DNA from 3 places in the Streptomyces rubradiris genome. Region 2 is predicted to be linked to each of the others. Evidence: riboswitches for the same ligand, from Rfam matches in the RefSeq annotation. Region 2 holds a riboswitch; each other region holds the start of a gene.

Region 1 (7,429 bases), 1.4 Mb from region 2:
GAGGAACACGGTCGTACCGTCGGCGGCCAGCTCCCTGATCAGGGTGCGGATCTCGCGCATGCCCTGCGGGTCGAGGCCGTTGGTGGGCTCGTCCAGCACGAGCAGCCGGCGCGGCTGGAGCAGCGCGGCGGCCAGACCGAGGCGCTGTTTCATGCCGAGCGAGTACGCCCTCGCCTTCTTGCCGGCGGCCGCCGTCAGGCCGACCCGGTCCAGCGCGGCGGCCACGCGCGCGTGCCGGGTGCGCGGGTCGGCGGTGGGGTCGGCGCAGTCGTAGCGCACCAGGTTGTCCCGGCCGGAGAGGAAGCCGTACAGAGCGGGGCCCTCGATGAGGGCCCCGACCTGCGGAAGGACCGTACGGGCCGCCCGCGGCATGGGGCGGCCGAGCAGCCGGACCGTGCCCGCGGTCGGTTCGATCAGCCCCATCAGCATCCGGATGGTGGTGGTCTTGCCGGAGCCGTTCGGGCCGAGGAAGCCGAAGACGCTGCCCGCCGGGACGGTCAGGTCGAGACCGTCCACGGCGAGCTGCCCGCCGCGGTAGCGCTTGGTGAGCCCGCGCGTGTCGATCACGCTCGCCGGATCACCGTCCGGCGGGCCGCCGCGCTCACGTCCGTCCATCGGCTTCCCCTCGTTTCCTCGGTCCCCTGGGGTCACTTCCCCGCGTCGGCCGCCTTCACCAGGGTCTCCTTCGTCACCAGGCCGGCGTAGACCTTGCCGTCGTCGGTGACCAGGGCGTTGACCAGGCGGGTGGAGAAGACCGTGCCCTTGCCGAACTTCCCGGAGACCGGGTCGCCGAGCGAGTTGAGGAAGCCGCCGAGGTCACCGCCCTGGGAACCGGTGGGCAGGCCGCCCTTGGCACCGGTGTCGACGGTGGCGACGGACGTCCAGCCCTTGCCGAGGACCTCCAGCCCGCCGAGGCCCCCGGCGAGGTCCTTGTCGTGCTCGGGCGCCGGGGTCCTGTCCGCCGTGTCCTTCTCCTCGGTGACCTTCGCGCCCTTCGGCGGGGTGAAGTCGAAGGTGGAGGCGGACGGCCGGGCGAACGAGACCTGGGTGAAGCCGGCGTCGACCACGGCGGCCCCGCCGCTCCTCGGGGTGAGGGTGAACTTCAGCGGCATGTAGGTCTTCGCGTCCACGGCGATGCTGATGGCGCCGACCGTGGTGCCGGACTGCCGGGGCCGGATCAGCAGCTTGTAGGCGTCGCGGCCGGCCACCTGCGCGGTGCCGTCGACGGTGACGGACGTGGTGTCGTCCACCGCCTTCAGCGCCTCGTCGGCGAAGTCCTCGGGCGTGGCCGGCGGCTCGGCCCGGCGGTCCTCGCCGGACCCGGCCGCGGTGGAGTGGTAGACCTCGTTGCTCTTGCTGTCGTAGCCCCAGACGTCCTTGCCGTCGTGGATCAGGCTGTACTCGGCGCCGCGCTCCAGCAGCGACACCTTCTGCCGGTCCGGGCCGTCGGCGGCGACCCGCAGGGTGTGCATGCCGGACGCCAGCTCGGTGAGCCTGGAGCGCGGGTCGGCGGAGGAGCCGTCGCCGGAGCCGCCGTGGCTGTCGCCGTCGCCGTCACCGGAGAGCAGGCCGTCCCCCAGGCCGCCGAGGTCGGGCAGGCCGAGGTCGGTGGTGATCTTCACGGTGCCGGACAGCTGCTGCACGTCCGACTTGGCCATCTTGTCGATGAGCTGCTGCGCGGTGATCTCCGGCAGGTCGGGGGCGCCGGAGTCGGCGAGCGCCGGGACGAGCCCGATCGTGGCCGCCGCCACCCCCACCACCGCGACGGGAACGGCGTACCGGGCGGCCTTGCGTCGGCCGGAGCGCGAAGCCCCGTCCCGCGCGGCCCCCTCGTGCGCGGCGCCCACTGCGTCGTCGGATTCGTACGGTGCCATGTGTGCCTTACCTCCGTCGTCGGCGGCGGCTGCTCTCACGCTGGTCAACCCTGAGCCGCCATTCTCACCCGAATCGGTGAGGAGTGGTGATGCGTGCGGTTTCCATATGACCAAATCCGCCGCGCGGAAGCGTCACCCCTCGGAGGCAACTGCGCCTACGCCTGCGGTATGACACCCGGCGGCCGCGTCACCCCGCGACCCGTAGGGGTCGTGCAGGAGGCCGCGCCCATGCGAGGGACGCCGGGATCCGGCCACGGAGGGACACCGGGGTCCGGCGGGACCGTGCGGAAGTCGGCCGTACGGCAGTCCGTCATGGGTCGTACGGTCGAACAGACGTGCACTCGTACGCCGGTCGAGCCGGGACGGTGGGGCGTTCGGCCCGGGTGGGCCCGGCCGGGTCAGCCGGCGCGGTGGACCACCGCGTCGCACAGCTCCATCAGCGCGGCCTTGGCGTCGCACTCCGGCAGCGGGGCCAGCGCGGCCCGCGCCTCCTCCGCGTACCGGACCGTGTCCCGGCGGGCCTGCTCCAGCGCGGGATGGGCGCGCAGCGCGGCCAGCGCACGGGCGTGCCGGGCGTCGTCGCTGAGGTCGGAGTCCAGCAGTTCGCACAGCGCGATGTCCTCGGCCAGCCCGAGCCGGGCGGCCCGCTCGCGCAGCCGGAGCACCGGCAGCGTCGGGATGCCCTCGCGCAGGTCGGTGCCCGGGGTCTTGCCGGACTCGTGGGAGTCGGAGGCGATGTCCAGGACGTCGTCCGCCAGTTGGAAGGCGACGCCGAGGCGTTCGCCGTACTGGGTGAGCACGTCCACGACCCGCTCGCCGGCGCCGGACATCATCGCGCCGAACCGGCAGGACACCGCCACCAGGGAGCCGGTCTTGCCGGCCAGCACGTCCAGGTAGTGCTCGACCGGGTCGCGGCCGTCCGAGGGGCCCGCGGTCTCCAGGATCTGCCCGGTGACCAGCCGTTCGAACGCCAGGGCCTGCACCCGGACCGCCTCCGGACCGAGGTCGGCGAGGATCTGGGAGGCGCGGGCGAAGAGGAAGTCGCCGGTGAGGACCGCGACGGAGTTGCCCCAGCGGGTGTTGGCGCTGTCCACCCCGCGCCGTACGGCCGCCTCGTCCATGACGTCGTCGTGGTACAGCGTGGCCAGGTGGGTGAGCTCCACGACCACGGCCGACGGCACGACGCCCGGCGCGTACGGGTCGCCGAACTGGGCGGCGAGCATCACGAGCAGTGGCCGGAATCGTTTCCCGCCGGCCCGCACGAGGTGCTGCGCGGCCTCGGTGATGAACGGGACCTCGCTCTTGGTGGCATCGAGCAAGCCTTCCTCGACAGCCGCCAATCCGGCCTGGACATCGGCTTCCAGAGCCTGGTCCCGCACGCTCAGCCCGAACGGCCCGACGACGGTCACGAGGGGTCTCCTGTCTGCTGGTGTCTGCTGGCGATTACACGGTTTGTCGATAGGTCGCTGCCATCACTCAAGTCAGCGTATCCGGTCCTGTTTCGATCACCGATAGCGCCCACCGGTCCAGCCTGGGTGGTATCGGATCATGACCGCCATGACTTTGATCACACGGTAATAAAGGGACATATATCGACTTAACGTTAATCCGGATACCGTGTCGCGACCTCTCCACACCTTCCTCACTCCCCCCTCCCCCGCCGGCCCCTACGACAACGACGCGCACCACTCCCCGGGTTCCACCACGACTCGGACTTCAGACGTGAATCCCCCTAATCCCCCATGTCTGATTTGAAGTCTTTTGCTATTTCGTGAATTGAGTCACTCGGCCGACCCGCCCGCGCCGCCCTCCACCCCCGCCGTCACCCTTGCTCCGTCGGCCAGTTGAGGATTGGCAACCGCAAAGGATCAAGCACCCCATACGGCGACGATCAAGGCCAAATGGCGCGTTGTATGAATCCGGTACTTGTTCCCGACATGTGCTCTCGCATACGTTCCGGGCCGTCGGGCGGACGCCGAATCCTGCCGCCGCCCGCGCAACCCATTCACGAACTCATTCGTACGGCAGGAGCGGGGGACCCAGGTAAGTCGCCGCGCCGGACGGCATCCGCCGCACCGGAACGGCTCGGGGTGAAGCCGTGCCTCCTTCCGGGCACGGCCGGGCACCTCCCCGCCCGAACCCGACAGCTCACCTCGCAGGCGCCGGAGAGGAACTTTCGATGCCTGCTGCCGCTCAGCACCGCCGTACCCGGAACACCCGCCTCGTCCGCGCCCTCACCGCCGCCGGCACCGGCGCCGCCGTGCTCGCCCTGCCACTCATCGGCGCGACCGGCGCGTCGGCCGCCACCACCGCGGCCCCGACCGTGGGCACCACCCCCGCCGGATACCCGGACAACCTCGACGGCTGGATCCGCGAATCGCTCGCGATCATGGCCGAGAAGAAGATCCCGGGCACCTACAACGGCATCCACCGCAACATCATCCGCGAGTCCTCCGGCAACCCGGCGGCCATCAACCTCTGGGACTCCAACGCGGCCAAGGGCATCCCGTCCAAGGGCCTGCTCCAGGTCATCGACCCCACCTTCAACGCGTACCACGTCGACGGGACGTCCTTCGACATCTACGACCCGGTCGCGAACATCACCGCCGCCTGCAACTACGCGGCGGACCGGTACGGGTCGATCGACAACGTCTTCGGCGCCTACTGACCGGCCCGGCCGCCCAGCCCGTCCCGCGGTCAGGCGGCCGGGAACAGTCTTTCGAGGACGACGGCGACGCCGTCGTCCTCGTTCGACACCGTGACCTCGTCGGCCACCGCCTTCAGCTCGGGGTGCGCGCCGGCCATGGCGACACCGCGCGCCGCCCAGCGGAACATGGGGATGTCGTTGGGCATGTCACCGAACGCGAGGGCCCGTTCGGGACCGAGCCCCAGCCACTCGGCGGCCAGCGCCAGACCGGTCGCCTTCGTCACCCCGCTCGGCTGGAGCTCCACGGTGCCCGGCCCCGACATGGTGACGGTCGCCAGCGAGCCCACCGCCGAGCGCGCCACGGCCGCCAACTCGTCGTCGGACAGCTCGGCGTGCCGCAGCAGCACCTTGCTGATCGGCTCGGCCCACAGGTCGGCGCGCCGGCCGACCCGCACCGCGGGCAGCGTCGGGTGCGGCATCCGGTAGCCGGGCTCGATGAGCGTGCGCCCGTCCTCGCCGTCCTGGTCGACCGCCGCGAACACCTGCCCCACCTCCGCCTCGACCTTGCCGAGCGCGGTCTCCGCGAGATCACGGTCGAGTTGGACCGACCACAGCAGCCGGCCGGCCCGGGCGTCGTAGACCTGCGCTCCCTGCCCGCACACCGCCAGCCCGGTGCAGCCGAGGCGCGCGAGCAGGGACCGCACCCGCGGCGCCGGGCGGCCGGTGACCACCAGGTGCCGGGCCCCGGCCCGCGCCACCCGCGCGAGCGCGGCGAGCGACCGGTCGGAGACGGTGTCGTCGCCGCGCAGCAGTGTTCCGTCCAGGTCAGTGGCGATGAGGGCATATGCCGGGGTGGATGCCATGCCCAGAGAATACGGACCCCGGGCCCCGCCGACTCCTCCCCCGTTCCCCGCTCCCGTCGTACCGCCCGTCCCCAACTGCCGCCCACGGCACGCCCGGTGACGGACGCCCACGGAACTGTCGCGGGCCCGTGCGAGCACTCTTTCGAGCAAGCCCCGGGACACAAAGACCACTGCCCATGACACGCGTGTCGGCCGTAACGTGTGGCCCGACCACATGGAACGCTTCGCCATGCATGGCACGGATGAGAGTGAGGCAGCACCCATGCCCCCCTTCGACGTCCCCGAGGGCGACCCCTTCGGCCCGCACAACCTCCCCTATGGCGTGTTCTCGCCCACCGGCAGCACGGAGCGGAGGATCGGCGTCCGGCTCGGGAACCACGTCCTCGACGCGGGCGCCACGGCGGCGGCGGTCGGCTCGCCCCACCAGGCGCTGCTCGCCGCCCCCACCCTCAACCCGCTGCTGGCCGCCGGCCGCGCCACTTGGTCGGAGATACGGCGCGCCGTCACCTCCTGGGTCACCGACCCGGCGCACCGCCCGGCCGTCGAACCGCTGTTCCACCCCTTGTCCGAGGTGACCCTGCACCTGCCCTTCGACGTGGCGGACTACGTCGACTTCTACGCCTCGGAACACCACGCCCGCAACGTCGGGCAGATCTTCCGCCCGGACGCCGAGGACAGCCTCACCCCCAACTGGAAGCACCTGCCGATCGGTTACCACGGCCGCGCCGGCACGGTCGTCGTCTCCGGCACGGACGTCGTACGGCCCGCCGGGCAGCGCAAGGGCCCCGCCGACCCGGCGCCCGTCTTCGGCCCGTCGATCCGGCTGGACATCGAGGCCGAGGTCGGCTTCGTGGTGGGCGTGCCGTCCCAGCAGGGCCGCCCGGTGGCGCTCGGCGACTTCCGCGAGCACGTCTTCGGGCTGTGCCTGCTCAACGACTGGTCCGCGCGGGACATCCAGGCCTGGGAGTACGTCCCGCTCGGCCCGTTCCTCGGCAAGTCCTTCGCGACCTCCGTCTCGGCGTGGATCACCCCGCTGGAGGCGCTGGAGCACGCGCGCGTGGCACCTCCCGAGCGCACCCACCCGCTGCTGCCCTACCTGGACGACTCGGCCCCCGGCGTGGAACCCGGCGGCTACGACCTCCGCGTCTCCGTCGCGGTCAACGGCCATGTGGTCTCCGAACCGCCGTTCTCCACCATGTACTGGACCGCCGCCCAGCAGCTCGCCCACATGACGGTGAACGGCGCCTCGCTGCGCACCGGCGACCTGTACGGCTCGGGCACGGTGAGCGGCCCGGCCGAAAACCAGCGCGGCTCGCTGCTGGAGCTGACCTGGAACGGCCGCGACCCGCTCGAACTCCCCGACGGAAAGCGGACGTTCCTGATGGACGGGGACGTGGTGACCCTGTCCGCCTGGGCTCCGGGCCCGGACGGCCACCGGATCGGGCTGGGCGAGGTCACGGGCCGCGTCGTGGCGGACTGAGCCACGGCACGGCGGCCGGCCCCGCCGACGGGGCCGGGACAGGGTCCCGGCCCCGCCGAACTCGCGTGCCCCACCTGGGATCTCGCCGTCTTCCCCGGTCGGATCGCCGCCGACACCTGACTCACACCGCCCTTCTTCGCCATACTGACAGGGACACGCGTCCGCACCCCGCGCGGCCGTGCGATGCGTGCCCCGCACCACCCAGCACCCGCACGCCTTCCGACCAGGAACCGGAGCCCCGGCATGACCGTCTGCCTGCTCCTGCTGAGCGCCGTCGCCCTGACGGCCGCCGTACCGGCGCCGCGCGCGCTGACCCGGGCGGCCTGGCCCGAACGGGAACCCGTGGTCGCGCTGTGGGTGTGGCAGTGTCTGGTCGCCACCGTCCTGCTGTGCTGCCTGACCGCACTGGTCCTGGGCGCGGCGGCCGTCTTCCACACCGTCCGCGACCACGTGTTCGCCCCCGCGCCGCCCGCCGTCACCGCCGCCTACGACCTGTCCGCCACCCCCGTCTGGGCCACCGCCCTCACCCTGCTGCTGGCCTGCGGGGCCGCCTGGACGACGGCGA
Region 2 (7,429 bases):
GGAGAACCGGTCACGGTCCTTCACGCCCATCTTCCCCGCCTCCCGTCACACGCGCGTACGTCCCCGGACACGGTACGGGACCGGGTACGGGGACGTACGTACGACTGGCTAGGACTTAGCCCAGGTTGGGTCGGCTCAGCCCTTGAAGCGCGGGAACGCGCTGCGGCCGGCGTAGACCGCGGCGTCGTCGAGGATCTCCTCGATGCGCAGCAGCTGGTTGTACTTGGCGACGCGCTCGGAGCGGGCCGGGGCGCCGGTCTTGATCTGGCCGCAGTTGGTGGCGACGGCCAGGTCGGCGATGGTGACGTCCTCGGTCTCGCCGGAGCGGTGGGACATCATGCACTTGAAGCCGTTGCGCTGGGCCAGCTCGACGGCGTCCAGGGTCTCGGTCAGCGAGCCGATCTGGTTGACCTTGACCAGCAGGGCGTTGGCGGCGCCCTCCTCGATGCCCTTGGCCAGACGCTCGGGGTTGGTGACGAACAGGTCGTCGCCGACCAGCTGCACCTTGTCGCCGAGCTTGGCGGTGATGGTCTTCCAGCCCTCCCAGTCGTCCTCGAAGAGCGGGTCCTCGATGGAGACCAGCGGGTACGCCTCGACCAGCTCGGCGTAGTACTCGGTCATCTCGGCGGCGCTGCGGTTCTTGCCCTCGAAGACGTAGGAGCCGTCCTTGTAGAACTCGGACGCGGCGACGTCGAGCGCCAGGGCGATCTGCTCGCCGGGGGTGTAGCCGGCCTCCTTGATCGCCTCCAGGATGAGGTCGAGGGCCTCACGGTTGGAGCCGAGGTTCGGGGCGAAGCCGCCCTCGTCGCCGAGGCCGGTGGACAGGCCCTTGTTCTTCAGGACCTTCTTCAGGGTGTGGTAGACCTCGGTGCCCCAGCGCAGGGCCTCGGAGAAGGACTCCGCGCCGATCGGGGCGATCATGAACTCCTGGATGTCCACGTTGGAGTCGGCGTGCGAGCCGCCGTTCAGGATGTTCATCATCGGCACCGGCAGCAGGTGCGCGTTCGGGCCGCCCAGGTAGCGGAAGAGCGGCAGGTCGCTGGCCTCGGAGGCGGCGTGGGCGACGGCGAGCGAGACGCCCAGGATGGCGTTGGCGCCGAGGGAGCCCTTGTTGTCGGTGGCGTCCAGGTCGAACATGGCCTGGTCGATCAGGCGCTGCTCGGTGGCGTCGTAGCCGACCAGCTCCGGGCCGATCTGCTCGATGACGGCGAGGACGGCCTTCTCGACGCCCTTGCCCTGGTAGCGGTTCGGGTCACCGTCGCGCAGCTCGATGGCCTCGAAGGCGCCGGTCGAGGCGCCGGACGGCACGGCGGCACGACCCGTGCTGCCGTCGTCGAGGCCGACCTCGACCTCGACCGTGGGGTTGCCTCGGGAGTCCAGGATTTCCCGGGCTACGACGACGTCGATGGACGGCACGAGCATCTCCTTCTTGGATGTGACGCTGGAAGTGCGGGGCTGGTGTGCCTTGCGACTAGAGCCTAACCGTCCCGGGCCGCTCGGCCATCGACCGACCGCCCCGTGGACAGAGCGACGGTACCTTTTGTTTCTGAACGAAACAAAGGGGGCCGGGTCATTCCGGGGCCAGGGGCGCCGGGCCGGACGCGGAAAACCCCGCCCTGGCGCGTACGGGGGAACACGCGCCGGGGCGGGGAGCCCTTGGGGGACGGGGGTGGCCCGCACGGGGCCTTGGGGGGCCGCCTGGATGTACGGGCCTTGGGGGCCTTGGCCGTACGGACCCTGGGGGCCGTGGCCGTACGGGGCCCGGGGGAGCCTGGGGCCCGCCGGGATGTGCGGGCCGTGGGGTCCCGGGGGGCTTACTTCAGGTGGAGCTGCTGGCCCGGGTAGATGAGGTCGGCGTCCTGGACGATGTCCTTGTTCAGCTCGAACAGCTTCTGCCAGCCGCCCGCGACGTGGTGCTCCGCGGCGATGGTGCTGAGCGTGTCGCCCTCGACGACCTTGTACTCGCCGTCGCCCTTCTTGACCTTCTTGCCAGTCGGGGTGGTGACGGTCTTGCTCGCGCCGCCGGTGCTCTTGCCCGAGCCGGTGCTCTTGCTGGTGCTGGTGCTCTTGCCCGTGGAGGCGGCCGGACGCTCGGCGGAGCGGGAGGCGGCCTGCTGGTCGGCGGAGCGGGTGGAGGTGCCCGAGTCCTGGGCGGACGGGACGGACGGCGCCGGGGCGGAGCCGTTGTACGGGGTGCTCGACAGGCCGGTGCCGCAGACCGGCCAGGCGCCCTTGCCCTGGGAGGCGAGGACCTTCTCGGCGACGGCTATCTGCTGCGACTTGCTGGCCTGGTCGGCGGTGGCGGCGTACTGCGTGCCGCCGTACGCGGCCCAGGTGGAGGCGGAGAACTGCAGACCGCCGTAGTAGCCGTTGCCGGTGTTGATGGACCAGTTGCCGCCGGACTCGCACTGGGCGACCGCGTCCCACTGGGAGGCGGTGGCGGCGGAGGCGTTGCCGGCCGCCATCAGCGGGGCGGCGACGGCGGCACCGGTGACACCGGCGAGCGTGACGGCGCGGACGGCCTTGGACGGACGACGGTGCTTGCCCTTGCCGGAAAACAGCATGGATCGATTCCCCTCACCGACGCCTGCGAGGTGAGCTGTCGGGTTCGGGCCGGTTGAGTTGCCCGGCCGCGTCCGACGCTTTCGCGTGACGCGGCTTCACCCCCAGCCGGTCCCAGCCTCAACTGCTGGGCCCGGCGCTTACCTTGGGTCCCCCGCTCCTGCCTACGGCGCTTGACGCGACGACTGTTCCCGGGCGACCGCCGGCAGGATTCGGCGTGGCGGAAGCCGGGGCTCGCGGTGACGAGCGGCCTCGACCGTAGACAGGTGATCGCCGGAATTTCAAAGACGATCAGGGCTTCTGAGACTCATCCCACACTTTCGCCAAACCGGACATCAGGGCAGTAAGTGGGGCACCAAGTCCCGCTACTTCGCGTCCGATTCGCCCTGGACGTTCAGGGTCTGACCGGCGGTGATGTGGTTCGGGTCGGCACCGATGGCCTTTTTGTTGCCGGCGTACAGCGCGTGCCACCCGCCGTCGACGTCAAGGGAGTCGGCGATGGAGGACAGCGAGTCGCCCTGGCGGACGGTGTAGGTGTCCGTTTCACGGGAGGCGTGACGGCCGGACGCAGTACCGTTCTGACCGTTTGTCAGGGTTTCGTCCGCACTGGGGCCCCGGTGGCGTCCGCCGGTGCCGACGGTTCCGGTGTCGACCAGACTCCAAGACCCGGCCGCCTGCTGCGGGTTGCTCACGGTCCCGGCGTCCGGGGTGGCCGTCGGGGCGCCGCCGGGGTACTGGGTGTTTCCGGTGTCGGGCGTGGGGGACTTGTCGGACTTGGTGGTGTCGGTGCCGGTGGAACCGGGGGTCTCGCCCGCCCCCTTGTCGGCCGCCTTGTCCGCTTCTTCGCCGGCGGCCTTGCCCGTACCCTCGCCACCCTTGCCGGCCTTGTCGCCCTTGTCCTGCTTGGTGGACGGCGTGCCGGTCGGGTCCGAGGAGGGGCCGGACCCCGGGTCGGCGGTGGAGCCGGTGGAGCCGGTGGAGGGCGACGCGTCCGGCCGGCCGGACGGGTCGGAGGTTCCGGGAGCCTTGGACGTACCGGAGCCGCCTGCCGATCCGGACGCATCCGCCGAACCGCCGGTGCCGCCGGAGTCGTCGACGCCCGTGTCGACCTCCATGGACCCCGAGTTCCGCGTCAGGCCGGACAGCAGGGCACAGGTGGCCCAGGGGGTCGTACCCCGGTCGGCCAGGATCTTCTCGGCGACGGCGATCTGCTGCTGGCGGCTGGCCTGGTCGGGGCTGGCCGCGTACTGGCCGCCGCCGTACTTGTCCCAGTCCTCCTGCGAGATCAGCAGGCCGCCGTAGTACCCGGTGCCGTTGTCCGCGCTCCAGGAGCCGCCGCTCTCGCACTCGGCCACCTTGTCCCACGTGGTGCCGTCGGCCGCGTTGGCGCTCGCCGCGCCGAGGAGCGGGATGGCGATGGCGGAGCCGGTCACTCCGGCCGCGACAAGGAGGGCCGGAGCCTGGCGGGGGCGACGGTGTCGACCGTTCCCGGAGAGCATGCAGAAGCCTTTCGAGCGACAGCAGGACCGGCGCGGCGGTTGGAGCCGCTCGCCGCGCTGATGGGTGAACGTATCGGCAGACGATCACTTGTCACAAGTTCATGCCGCACAGATCACGTGAAGATCACAGGGTTGAGAAAGTGTCACCTTTGTCTGGAGAGACTGTGTTCAGGCGGGCGGTGTGAACTCCACCGGCAGGGTGCGCAGGCCGCGCATGATGAGCCCGCCGCGCCAGCGCAGGTCGGCCGGATCCGCGGCGAGCCGCAGGTCGGGCAGGCGGGTGAACAGGGTGGCCAACGCGGTCTGGCCCTCCAGCCGGGCGAGCGGAGCGCCCAGGCAGTAGTGGATGCCGTGGCCGTACCCGAGGTGCTGGTTGTCGCGGCGGCCGAGGTCCAGCGCGTCCGGGTCGGCGAACCGCTCCGGGTCCCGGTCGGCGGCGGCGAGGACGACGAGTACCGGGTCGCCCGGCGCTATGTCCTGCCCGCCGATGGTCAGCGGCTCGGTGGCGAACCGCCAGGTGGCCAGCTCAACCGGGCCGTCGTAGCGCAGGAGTTCCTCGACGCCCGTCTCCAGCAGGTCCCGTTCACCACGGGCCAGGGAGTCCTGGAGCCGGGCGCGCTGGCCGGGGTGGGTGAGCAGGGCGTAGGTGCCGTTGCCGATGAGGTTGACGGTCGTCTCGAAGCCGGCGAACAGCAGGATGAAGGCCATCGCGGCGGCCTCGTTCTCGGTGAGGTGCTCGCCGTGGTCGGAGGCGCGGATCAGGCCGGAGATCAGGTCCTCGCCGGGCGCGGGCGTGGCGGACAGCGCCGCGCGCTTCCGGTGGATCAGCTCGGCGAGATAGCCGCGCATCTTCTTCACGGACCGCGCGACCCCTCCCCTCGGTCCTCCCCCGTGCCGGATCATCATGCCCGCCCAGTCCCGGAAGTCGTCCTGGTCCTCGCGCGGGACGCCGAGCAGGTCGCAGATGGCGTAGATGGGCAGCGGGAAGGCGAACTCGTGGATGAGGTCGGCGGAGCCGGTCTTCGCGAACCGGTCGATGAGCTGGTCGGTCAGCTCCTGCACCCGGGGGGCGAACTCGGCGACCCGGCGCGGGGTGAACGCCTTGCTGACCAGCCTGCGCAGCCGGGTGTGGTCCGGCGGGTCGATGTTCAGCAGGTGCGTCATCAGCTCGGCCTTGCGCTCGCCGGGGATGCCGGTCTTGCCCTTGGCGTGCGCGGGCTCGTCGTGGTGGGCCGGGTTCTTGCTCAGCCGCTGGTCGGCCAGGGCCTGCCGGGCGTCGGCGTACCGGGTGACCAGCCATGCCTCGACCCCGCTCGGCAGCCGGGTGCGGTGCACGGGGGCGTGCTCGCGCAGCCAGGCGTAGGCCGGGTAGGGGTCGGCGGCGAACTCCCACGTGAACAGGGCGGGGGCCGGCTCGTCGGCGGCGGCCGGCTCGTCCGCGAGGGCCGAGTGCTCGGCGGGGGCCGGCTCCTCCGCGGCGGCCGGCTCCTCCGCGGCGGCCGAGTGCTCGGCGCGGGTCGGCTCGTCCGCGGGGGCCGACTGCTCGGCGGGGGCCGGCTCCTCCGCGAGGGCCTGCCCGTCCGCGGGGGCCGACTGCTCGGCGGGGGCCGGCTCGTCCGCGAGGGCCTGCCCGTCCGCGGGGGCCGACTGCTCGGCGGGGGCCGGCTCGTCCGCGAGGGCCTGCCCGTCCGCGGGGGCCGACTGCTCGGCGGGGGCCGGCTCGTCGGCGGCGGCCGGCTCGTCCCCGAGGGCCGAGTGCTCGGCGGGGGCCGGCTCCTCCGCGGGGGCCGAGTGCTCGGCGCGGGTCGGCTCGTCCGCGGGGGCCGACTGCTCGGCGGGGGCCGGCTCGTCCGCCGGGGTCGGCTGGTGGGCGGGGGCCGGCTGGTCGGGGTGGTGCTGGTCGGTCACTCTTCGACGGTATCCGGCGGAGCGGGCACCTCGCCGAGCGCCTTCGGGCGGCGGGGCGGCGGGCAACTGGGTGGCGGGGCGAGGGCCCGGTCCGGCGGCCGGGCTACGGGGCAGCTGAGCGGCGGCCCAGTCCCGGCGGCCGGGCAGCGGGGCAGCTGAGCGGCGGCCCAGTCCGGTGGCCGGGCGGTATCAGGTGGGGCCCCGGGAGCCGGAAGGTGGTCCGCCTACGCCTCGTCCTCCTTCCCGCCGCCCGCCGCGCGCGCCGCCTCGCTGTCCTTGATCGCGTCCCGGTACACCCGGGCCGCCGCCCGCAGCGCCGCCTCCGGGTCGACGCCGTCCGCCTCGGCGGCGACCGCCAGCGCCAGCAGCTCGTACCCGATGCCCTCGCCGCGGGGCAGGGGCACCTCCAGGCCCGCCGTGCGGACGCGGGAGGCGAGCTTGGCGGCCAGGGCCAGGCCGGGCTGGCCGAGCGGGACGCCCTCCGTTATGGAAGTGCGCCGCTTCTCCTCGGCCTTGGTGCGCAGCCAGTGCGCCTTGACGTCCTCCGGGGTCTCCGCCCGCTCGTCGCCGAAGACGTGCGGGTGGCGGTGGATCAGCTTGGTGACGATGCCGCCGGCCACGTCGTCCACGGAGAACGGCGCGTCCGGGTCCTCCTCGGCTATCCGGGAGTGGAAGACGACCTGGAGGAGGACATCGCCCAGTTCCTCGCGCAGTTCCTCGCGGTCGCCGGCCTCGATCGCCTCGACCAGTTCGTATGCCTCCTCGATGCCGTACTTGGCCAGGCCCTCGTGGGTCTGCCGGGAGGACCAGGGGCACTCGGCGCGGATGCGGTCCATGACCTGCACCAGGTCCAGCAGGCGGGCGCCGGGCAGGTCGTAGGAGGCGGGGAGCAGCTCCAGCTCCGGCATGGCGACCCGGCCGGAGCCGGCCAGCCGGGCGAGGCCGTCGGTGAGCGCCGGTTCGCCCTCGCCGGTCGCCACGACCACCACCGTCCGGCCGCCGGCACAGGCGTCGACCAGCTCCCGCGCGGTGGGGGACGCCTCCGTGACCGCTATCCCGGCCTCGCGCAGATACGGCAGCTGCGGGTGCGCGCCGTCCGCGCACAGCACGGTGTCGGCGGCGCGCAGGGCCTGCCAGGCGGGCCAGGACAGCAGGCCGGGGGCGACGCGGTGGCTGGTGGTCAGCAGGATGACGCGGCCGGGGGCGGCTTCCCGGCCGGGGGCGGGGCTGGGGTCGGCGCTGGGTTCGTGGCGGGCTTCGGCGCTGGATTCGTTCACGATCCGAACGTAACCCACGCCGCGGAGGGGTGGACCGAGTTATCCACAGGGCTCAGGCGCTCGTGTGATCGTACGACCGGAAGTTCCGGTTCCGATTCCGTTTCCGGGTTCCGGTCCGGTACGGGATCCGCACCGGCCGCCACCCCGCCCGGTCCCCGTCTACATCGTCACCGGCTGTCCGCC
Region 3 (7,429 bases), 470 kb from region 2:
GACGCCGAGGGCGGTGAGCATCTGGGCGGCGGCCGTGTAGTCGCGGGCGTCCTCCGGCAGGCCGAGGGCGGCGTTCGCCGCGTAGGTGTCGAGCCCCTCGTCCTGGAGGGCGTACGCGTCGAGCTTGTTGTAGAGACCGATGCCCCGGCCCTCCTGGCGGAGGTACAGCAGGATGCCGCCGCGCTCGGCGATGCGCTCGACCGCCTCGCGCAGCTGCGGTCCGCAGTCGCAGCGGGCCGAGCTGAAGACGTCCCCGGTCAGGCACTCGGAGTGCAGCCGCACCAGCGGGACGGGGCCCGGGTCGCCCAGGACGATGGCGAGGTGCTCCCGGCCGTCGGCGAGGCCGTGGAAGGTGACGAGTTCCGCGTCGGCGCCGTAGCCGTCGGCGAACCGCAGCGGTACCCGGACGCGGGCGCGCGGGGTGGCGGTGGGGATGTCGGGCATGCGGGTCCCTCCGGAGCATGTGCTTCAGACTTGAAGCAGTGGCACGCGGGGACCCTACCCCATGCTTAAAAGTTGAAGCAATGGATCTGAGGCCGGGAGCAGGTCAGGAGCAGGACGAACGGCGCCGCCAGGGGAGGTCGTCCGTACCCGCCCCGGCCCCCTCGCCCTGCAATCCGCGCGCGATCCCCGTGCAGATCTCCTCCAGCTGCCCCACCTGCTCCTCGGTGAGCCGGTCGAACAGCATCGAGCGGACGGTCTCGACGTGCCCGGGCGCCGTACGCTCCAGTACGGCCATCCCCTCGTCCGTCAGCACTGCGAGGGAGGCCCGCTTGTCGGCGGCACAGTTCTCCCGGCGCACCAGGCCGTCCCGCTCCAGCCGGTTCACCACGTACGTCAGCCGGCTGCGGGTGATCTTCAGCGCCTCGGCGAGGTCGGTCATGCGCAGCCGCCGGCCGGGGGCGTCGGAGAGACCGGCCAGCACCGAGTAGAACAGGTGTGACATGCCGCCCGCCTGCTGGAGCTGCCGGTCGACCGCGTCCTCCAGGAGGCGGGAGGCGGCGATGTAGGCGCGCCAGGCGCGCTGCTCCTCGGGCGTGAGCCAGCGGGTCGTCATGACGCCAGTGTAGGTTTGTTTAAAACTTGAACCAAGCCGCTCGCGGCCCCGCCCCGCCCGTCCGCCTCCACAGGAAAGAGCGCCGATGCCCCTGCCGTACGTGCTGCTGTCCGCCGCCGTCTCCCTCGACGGCTACCTGGACGACACCGGCCCCGAGCGGCTCCTGCTGTCCGGCCCGGCCGACTTCGACCGGGTCGACGGGGTACGGGCCTCGGCCGACGCCATCCTGGTCGGCGCCGGCACGATCCGCTCCGACAACCCCCGCCTGCTGGTCGGCTCGGCCGAGCGGCGCGCGGCCCGGCGCGCGGCGGGCCGGCCGGAGTACCCGCTGAAGGTCGCCGTCACCGGTTCCGGCGACCTCGACCCGGCGGCGCGCTTCTGGCACACCGGCGGCGACAAACTCGTCTGCACCACCGACCAGGGCGCCGTACGGGCCGCGCGCCTGCTCGGGAACACCGCCGACGTCGTCCCGTTCGGCCCCGTGCTGGACTGGCGGGCCCTGCTGGAGCACCTGCACGACGTGCGCGGTGTGCGGCGGCTGATGGTCGAGGGCGGCGGCACGGTCCACACCCAGCTGCTCCGGCAGGGCCTGGCCGACGAACTCCAGCTGGCCCTCGCCCCGCTGTTCGTGGGTGATCCGGCGGCACCGCGGCTGTTCGGGCCGGGCCCCTACCAGGGCGGACGCCTGCGCCTGCTGGAGACCCGGCGGATCGAGGACGTGGTCCTCATGCGGTACGCGCCCACGGCTCCCGGCTCCGGTCCGGACGCCACCGCCGCCGACCGCCACTGGCTGCGCACCGCCTGCGAACTGGCGGCCCTGTGCCCGCCTTCCCGGACGGCGTTCAGCGTGGGCGCGGTGGTGGTCGCCGCCGACGGCACGGAACTGGCCCGGGGCCACTCGCGCGAGGGCGGCGACCCGGTGGTGCACGCGGAGGAGGCGGCGCTGGCGAAGACCGACCCGGCCGACCCGCGGTTGTCCGGCGCCACGGTGTACTCCAGCCTGGAGCCGTGCGCCCGCCGTGCCTCCCGGCCGGCGCCCTGTGCCGAGCTGATCCTGCGGGCCGGGGTGCGCCGGGTGGTCACCGCCTGGCGGGAGCCGGACACGTTCGTCGAGGCGGCCGACGGGACGGGGGTGCTGACGGCGGCGGGGGCGCGGGTCGTCGTACTGCCGGAGCTGGAGGAGCTGGCGAAGGCGCCGAACGCCCATCTGCCGGGCTGAGACGCCCTGGGTGCGTATACACCCAGGGCCCGGAATCCTTGGGATTCCGGGCCCTGGGCCTTCAGTAGCGGGGACAGGATTTGAACCTGCGACCTCTGGGTTATGAGCCCAGCGAGCTACCGAGCTGCTCCACCCCGCGTCGTTGTGACTCCAGTGTACGCCATGCGCGGGGTGCTTCGCACACCGGTTTCCGCGGGCCTCCCGGCGGGCCCCCTGGCGGGCCTTCCCGAGGGGTGGTCGAGCGGGGGTCACGCGCGGTGACCGGGCGAGCGCACACGTATAACAACTGAGTCACCATCAAAATCGCGAGTGACTGCTGACCGCTTCTGAGTGCTGGTCAAATTGCCCGTTCTAGCGGGATAGTTACCGATAACTCCACCGGTGAAAACGTTAATGATCAAGGGGACCGGCTTGGAAAGTGACTGTCAGGTCTATTAACGTTCGATAACGCAGCGCGGTCGTCCCAGCCGTCACAAGAGGCGGCTCCGTGCGCACGCGCCGAATCCCGCGAGGGAACCGGGGAACCACCACCTTGGGGTGAATCACGCGGATACCGTCGTGTACTCACGCGAGTCCACGACCGGTATACGCGCGTAGGAGACCTTCCTGCTCCGAACCCGTCAGCTAACCCGGTAGGCGGAGGAAGGAAAGGAGTACGCCCGCGTGGCGTCCAACCGGCCTGGCCCCGAAGCCCCGTCCATACCGGCACAGCGCGAGTCCGAGCCCGAGACCTTCGGCTACGGCGCCTACCGCGCCGACGAGGGCCCGTGGGAGGAGTGGAACCCCACCGAGGAAACCGTCGCCCCGGTCCGCGGCCGGCACCGGGTCGCCAAGCAGCGCGGCGGCTTCGCGCGCAGCTCCACGGTCCTCGGCGTCGGCGTCATGGCCGCGGTCGGCGCGGGCGGCATGGCCAGCGCCAACACCGGCAAGCCGCCGGTCTCCATCTCCATGCCGGACCTGCCCTCGGTCGGCTCCCTCTTCCAGGACGGCTCCGGCGACGACCGGCCCGCCGAGGCGGCCGGCACCACCACGCTCGCCACCGTCGCCGTGGCCTCCGACGCGGGCCAGGACACCGCCGACGCGGGCGAGGTGCTGCGCAACCGGATCATGGCGCAGGCCGAGCAGCAGCAGGGTCAGGCCGACAGCAAGGCCGCCGCGGCCGCGCTCGCCGCCGCCGAGAAGCAGACCGCCGAGGCCGCCGCCCAGGCCGAGGAGGAGGCCGCCGCCAAGGCCGCCGCCGCCAAGGAGAAGGCGGAGGCCGAGGCCGAGAAGGCGGCGGCCGAGGCGAAGCGGGCGGCCGAGGAGAAGCGGCTGGCCGAGCTCGCCAAGCAGTACGCGCTGCCCACCTCCTCGTACACGATCACCTCGACGTTCGGGCAGGCCGGCTCGATGTGGTCCTCCGGCCACCACACCGGTCTGGACTTCGCCGCCCCCACCGGCACCCTGATCAAGGCCGTGCACAGCGGCACGATCACCGAGGCGGGCTGGGCCGGAGCCTACGGCTACCGCACCATCCTGACCCTGGACGACGGCACCGAGCTGTGGTTCTGCCACCAGTCGTCGATCAACGTCACGGCCGGCCAGAAGGTCAGCACCGGCGAGGTCATCGGCCGCGTCGGCGCCACCGGCAACGTAACCGGCCCGCACCTGCACCTGGAGGTCCACCCCGGCGGCGCGCCCACGGGCATCGACCCGATGGCGTGGCTGCGCGACAAGGGCCTCACCCCCTGACGGTCCCTTTCCGGAAGACCGGGAAAATCGGCGCCGGCGGCGGGATGCGATCGGCCCCCGCCGGCGTTGACATGGCGTATGACGTCACTTCGCACACTCGGCTCCTCCGACCTCAAGGTCTTCCCGCTCGCCCTGGGCGGCAACGTCTTCGGCTGGACGGCCGACGAGCAGACCTCCTTCGCCGTCCTCGACGCCTACACCGCGGCGGGCGGCAACTTCATCGACACCGCGGACGTGTACTCGGCCTGGGTCGAGGGCAACAAGGGCGGCGAGTCCGAGACCGTCCTCGGCGCCTGGCTCAAGGCCCGCGGCAACCGCTCGGACGTGGTCATCGCGACGAAGGTCAGCCAGCACCCCGAGTTCCAGGGGCTGTCCGCCGCGAACATCAAGGCCGCCGCCGACGCCTCGCTGCGCCGCCTGGGCACCGACTACATCGACCTCTACTACACCCACTTCGACCAGCCCGAGGTGCCGGTCGAGGAGATCATCGGCGCGCTGGACGAGCTGGTGAAGGCCGGCAAGGTCCGGCACATCGCCGCCTCCAACATCGGCGCCGAGCGCCTGCGCGCGTCCCTGGAGTTCTCCGACCGCGAGGGACTGGCCCGCTACGTCGCCGTCCAGCCGCACTACAACCTGGTCTCCCGCGACACCTACGAGGGCCCGCTCCAGGAACTCGTCGCCGCCGAGGGCCTGTCCGCCGTCCCGTACTACGGGCTCGCCTCGGGCTTCCTGACCGGCAAGTACCGGCCCGGCGCGACGGTGGACAGCGCCCGCGCCGACCGGGTGCGGGACTACGTGGCCTCCGAGCGCGGCCAGCAGGTCCTGGCGGCCCTGGACGAGGTCGCCGCCGCCCACGAGGCCCCGGTCGCCACGGTCGCCCTGGCCTGGCTGGCCGCCCAGCCGACGGTCACCGCCCCGATCGCCTCCGCCCGCACGCCCGAGCAGCTTCCGGCGCTGCTCGGTGTGGCGGAGCTGACGCTGACGGACGCGGAGGTCGCGAAGCTGACGGAGGCCTCGGCCTAGAAGGACGGCCGTACGACGGCCCGCTCCGGCGGTGCCGCCCGCCCGCCCGGCGTCCGGCACGCCCTCCCGTCAGGTCCGGTACGGGTTGTAGGGGGAGTACGTCACCGCCGGGTATCCGTACGGCGCCGCCGGCCGGTACACCGGGGCCGGAGCGGCGGCCCGGCTCGCGTACTCCAGCGCCGGCCGGGCCACGTGCCGGCGCCGCCACAGCTCCGCCAGCAGCTCCCGCTCCCGCACGGTGAAGTCCGCCCCGGCCTTGCCCGCGCGTCCGCGCCGGCGCAGGAAGGCGAGCGAGGTGGCGTACCGCTCGTAGCGGGCCACCTCCCGGGCCGCCGGCCGGCCGTGGTGGTGCCGGGCGTAGTCCCGGGCCATCCGGCGCGCCCGCATCGACCCGAGCGCGAACGGCTCGCCCGGCCCCAGCCACCCGGCCAGCACATACGCCGGCAGCTCCGCCCGCACGGCGCGCAGCTCCCGCTGCCGGGTCCAGACCGCGAGCCAGGTCACCAGCCCGAACACGGGCACCATGAAGCCGCCGTAGACGGCGAAGAACCCGTACTGCCCGAAGGTGGCCGAGCCGTTCCAGAAGGCGTGCATGCCCATCGCGAGCAGCAGTCCGCACACCGGCAGCAGGACCCGCCGGACGGGCCGGCGCTCGGCGGACAGCGCGGCGATGCCGAAGCCGATGCCGGTCAGGACGGTGAACAAGGGGTGCGCGAACGGGGACATGACGATGCGCACGAAGAAGGTGGCGGCGGTGACGGAGGCGATGCCCCGGTCGCCGGTGAGCTGGTCGGTCCCGAAGGCCGTACCGAGGTAGAGGATGTTCTCGGTGAACGCGAACCCGGTGGCGGTGGTCCCCGCTATCACCACGCCGTCCACGATCCCGGTGAAGTCGCGTCTGCGGAAGAGGAAGACCAGCAGCACGGCGGCGGCCTTCGCGGACTCCTCCACGACCGGCGCTATCACCGTGGCCCCGAGGGTGTCGGCGCTCGCCGGGTCGGCGGTGGAGGTGGCGATCCACTCGGTGGCGAAGCTGTTGGCCACGATGGCTATCAGCGCCGCCGCGCAGGCCCCCCAGGCGAAGGAGAACACCAGGTTCCGCCAGGGGCCCGGCTCCACCCGGTCCAGCCACCGGAACGCGGCGATCAGCCAGGGCACGGGCAGCACGGCCAGCCCGAGCCCGACGAGGAAGCCGTCCGTGCCGGTCTGCCGCCGCACGAGCGCGAGGATGACCAGCCCGGACAGCGCGAGCAGCGTGCTCGGCGCCCCGTACCGCACCCACCTGCGCTGCCACCAGTGCGGGTGGCGGAGCACACCGTCGCCGGGGCTCGGGGGAAGGGTCGGGAACGGAGGACTGGTGGCCACGGCATCGACCCTAACGGTGACGGGACGAGGGGCTGAGCGGATTATCGGCCCGGCCGGTTGAGTGGTCCGGGCCCTCCGGTCGGCTATCCGTCCTGGCGGTGCGGTACGCGTCGGAACAGCAGATCGTTCACGACGTGTCCCTTGTCCAGTCCCTGTCCCTCGAAACGGGTCAGCGGCCGGAACTCCGGGCGCGGCGCGAAACCGCCGTCCGGCTGCGTGTTCGCGAAGTCGGGGTGCGCGGTGAGCACGTCCAGCATCTGCTCGGCGTACGGTTCCCAGTCCGTGGCGCAGTGCAGCAGCGCGCCGGGCTTCAGCCGGGTCGCGGCGAGCGTCAGGAACTCGGGCTGGATGAGCCGCCGCTTGTGGTGCCGCTTCTTGGGCCAGGGGTCGGGGAAGTAGACGCGCAGCCCGTCCAGCGAGTCCGGGCGGAGCATCTCCCGCAGCAGGATGATCGCGTCGCCGTTGCCCACCCGGATGTTGGTGAGGCCGTCCCGGTCGGCGAGGCCCAGCAGGTTGCCCTGGCCCGGGGTGTGCACGTCGACGGCGAGGATGTTGGTGTCCGGGTCGCCGGCGGCCATCCGCGCGGTGGCCTCGCCCATCCCGAACCCGATCTCCAGGACCACGGGACGGTCGTTGCCGAACAGCTCGGCCAGGTCGATCACCCGCTGCCCGTCGATGTCCAGGCCCCACTTGGGCCACAGCCGCTGCAGGGCGTCCGCCTGCCCGGCCGTCACCCGGCTGCGCCGTGGCTGGAAACTCCGGATCCGCCGCTCGAAGTGCGAACCCGCGGGGTCCGCCTTGGGCCCGTCCGGGAAGCGCGGTTCCCCCTTGGCCCGGACGGGCCGGACGGGGTCACCGGGGGCGGACGGGACGGCGGGGGAGTTCAGGGAGTCAGACACAGTAAGCCCAATTTTACGGGTCCGGTCCGCCCAGTCCGGTGGTCCGGTTTCGGGGCCGGTCCTCCGGAGCCGGTGGGCCGGGTCCGGGGGTGGTTCCAGGGGTTCGGGGGCCTGGTCCCGGGGCCGACTCCACGG

The links. A riboswitch is a leader RNA that binds a small molecule or an ion and turns the genes downstream of it on or off. The one in region 2 is predicted to bind cyclic di-AMP.
Region 1: linked by a shared signal. The riboswitch ahead of Srubr_RS28455 (transglycosylase SLT domain-containing protein) and the one ahead of Srubr_RS34745 (LysM peptidoglycan-binding domain-containing protein) in region 2 are both predicted to bind cyclic di-AMP.
Region 3: linked by a shared signal. The riboswitch ahead of Srubr_RS32610 (M23 family metallopeptidase) and the one ahead of Srubr_RS34745 (LysM peptidoglycan-binding domain-containing protein) in region 2 are both predicted to bind cyclic di-AMP.

What each region holds. Positions count from the first base shown of each region.
Region 1 covers NZ_BNEA01000015.1:3,454,774-3,462,202, forward strand. The annotation lists gene Srubr_RS28440 (ABC transporter ATP-binding protein) at 1-615, opposite strand, end outside; gene Srubr_RS28445 (LolA family protein) at 648-1,874, opposite strand; gene Srubr_RS28450 (polyprenyl synthetase family protein) at 2,273-3,283, opposite strand; cyclic di-AMP (ydaO/yuaA leader) riboswitch at 3,875-4,051, shown strand; gene Srubr_RS28455 (transglycosylase SLT domain-containing protein) at 4,054-4,542, shown strand; gene Srubr_RS28460 (HAD family hydrolase) at 4,572-5,384, opposite strand; gene fahA (fumarylacetoacetase) at 5,647-6,864, shown strand; gene Srubr_RS28470 (M56 family metallopeptidase) at 7,108-7,429, shown strand, end outside.
Region 2 covers NZ_BNEA01000015.1:4,825,993-4,833,421, reverse strand. The annotation lists gene Srubr_RS34755 (FtsB family cell division protein) at 1-30, opposite strand, end outside; gene eno (phosphopyruvate hydratase) at 136-1,416, opposite strand; gene Srubr_RS34745 (LysM peptidoglycan-binding domain-containing protein) at 1,815-2,564, opposite strand; cyclic di-AMP (ydaO/yuaA leader) riboswitch at 2,570-2,744, opposite strand; gene Srubr_RS34740 (LysM peptidoglycan-binding domain-containing protein) at 2,928-4,061, opposite strand; gene Srubr_RS34735 (cytochrome P450 family protein) at 4,230-5,462, opposite strand; gene Srubr_RS34730 (nucleoside triphosphate pyrophosphohydrolase) at 6,194-7,246, opposite strand; gene Srubr_RS34725 (SurA N-terminal domain-containing protein) at 7,406-7,429, opposite strand, start outside.
Region 3 covers NZ_BNEA01000015.1:4,360,966-4,368,394, forward strand. The annotation lists gene Srubr_RS32590 (GTP cyclohydrolase II) at 1-444, opposite strand, end outside; gene Srubr_RS32595 (MarR family winged helix-turn-helix transcriptional regulator) at 548-1,057, opposite strand; gene Srubr_RS32600 (dihydrofolate reductase family protein) at 1,143-2,276, shown strand; tRNA gene Srubr_RS32605 (tRNA-Met) at 2,342-2,415, opposite strand; cyclic di-AMP (ydaO/yuaA leader) riboswitch at 2,763-2,930, shown strand; gene Srubr_RS32610 (M23 family metallopeptidase) at 2,940-4,007, shown strand; gene Srubr_RS32615 (aldo/keto reductase) at 4,086-5,030, shown strand; gene Srubr_RS32620 (PrsW family intramembrane metalloprotease) at 5,100-6,395, opposite strand; gene trmB (tRNA (guanosine(46)-N7)-methyltransferase TrmB) at 6,479-7,294, opposite strand.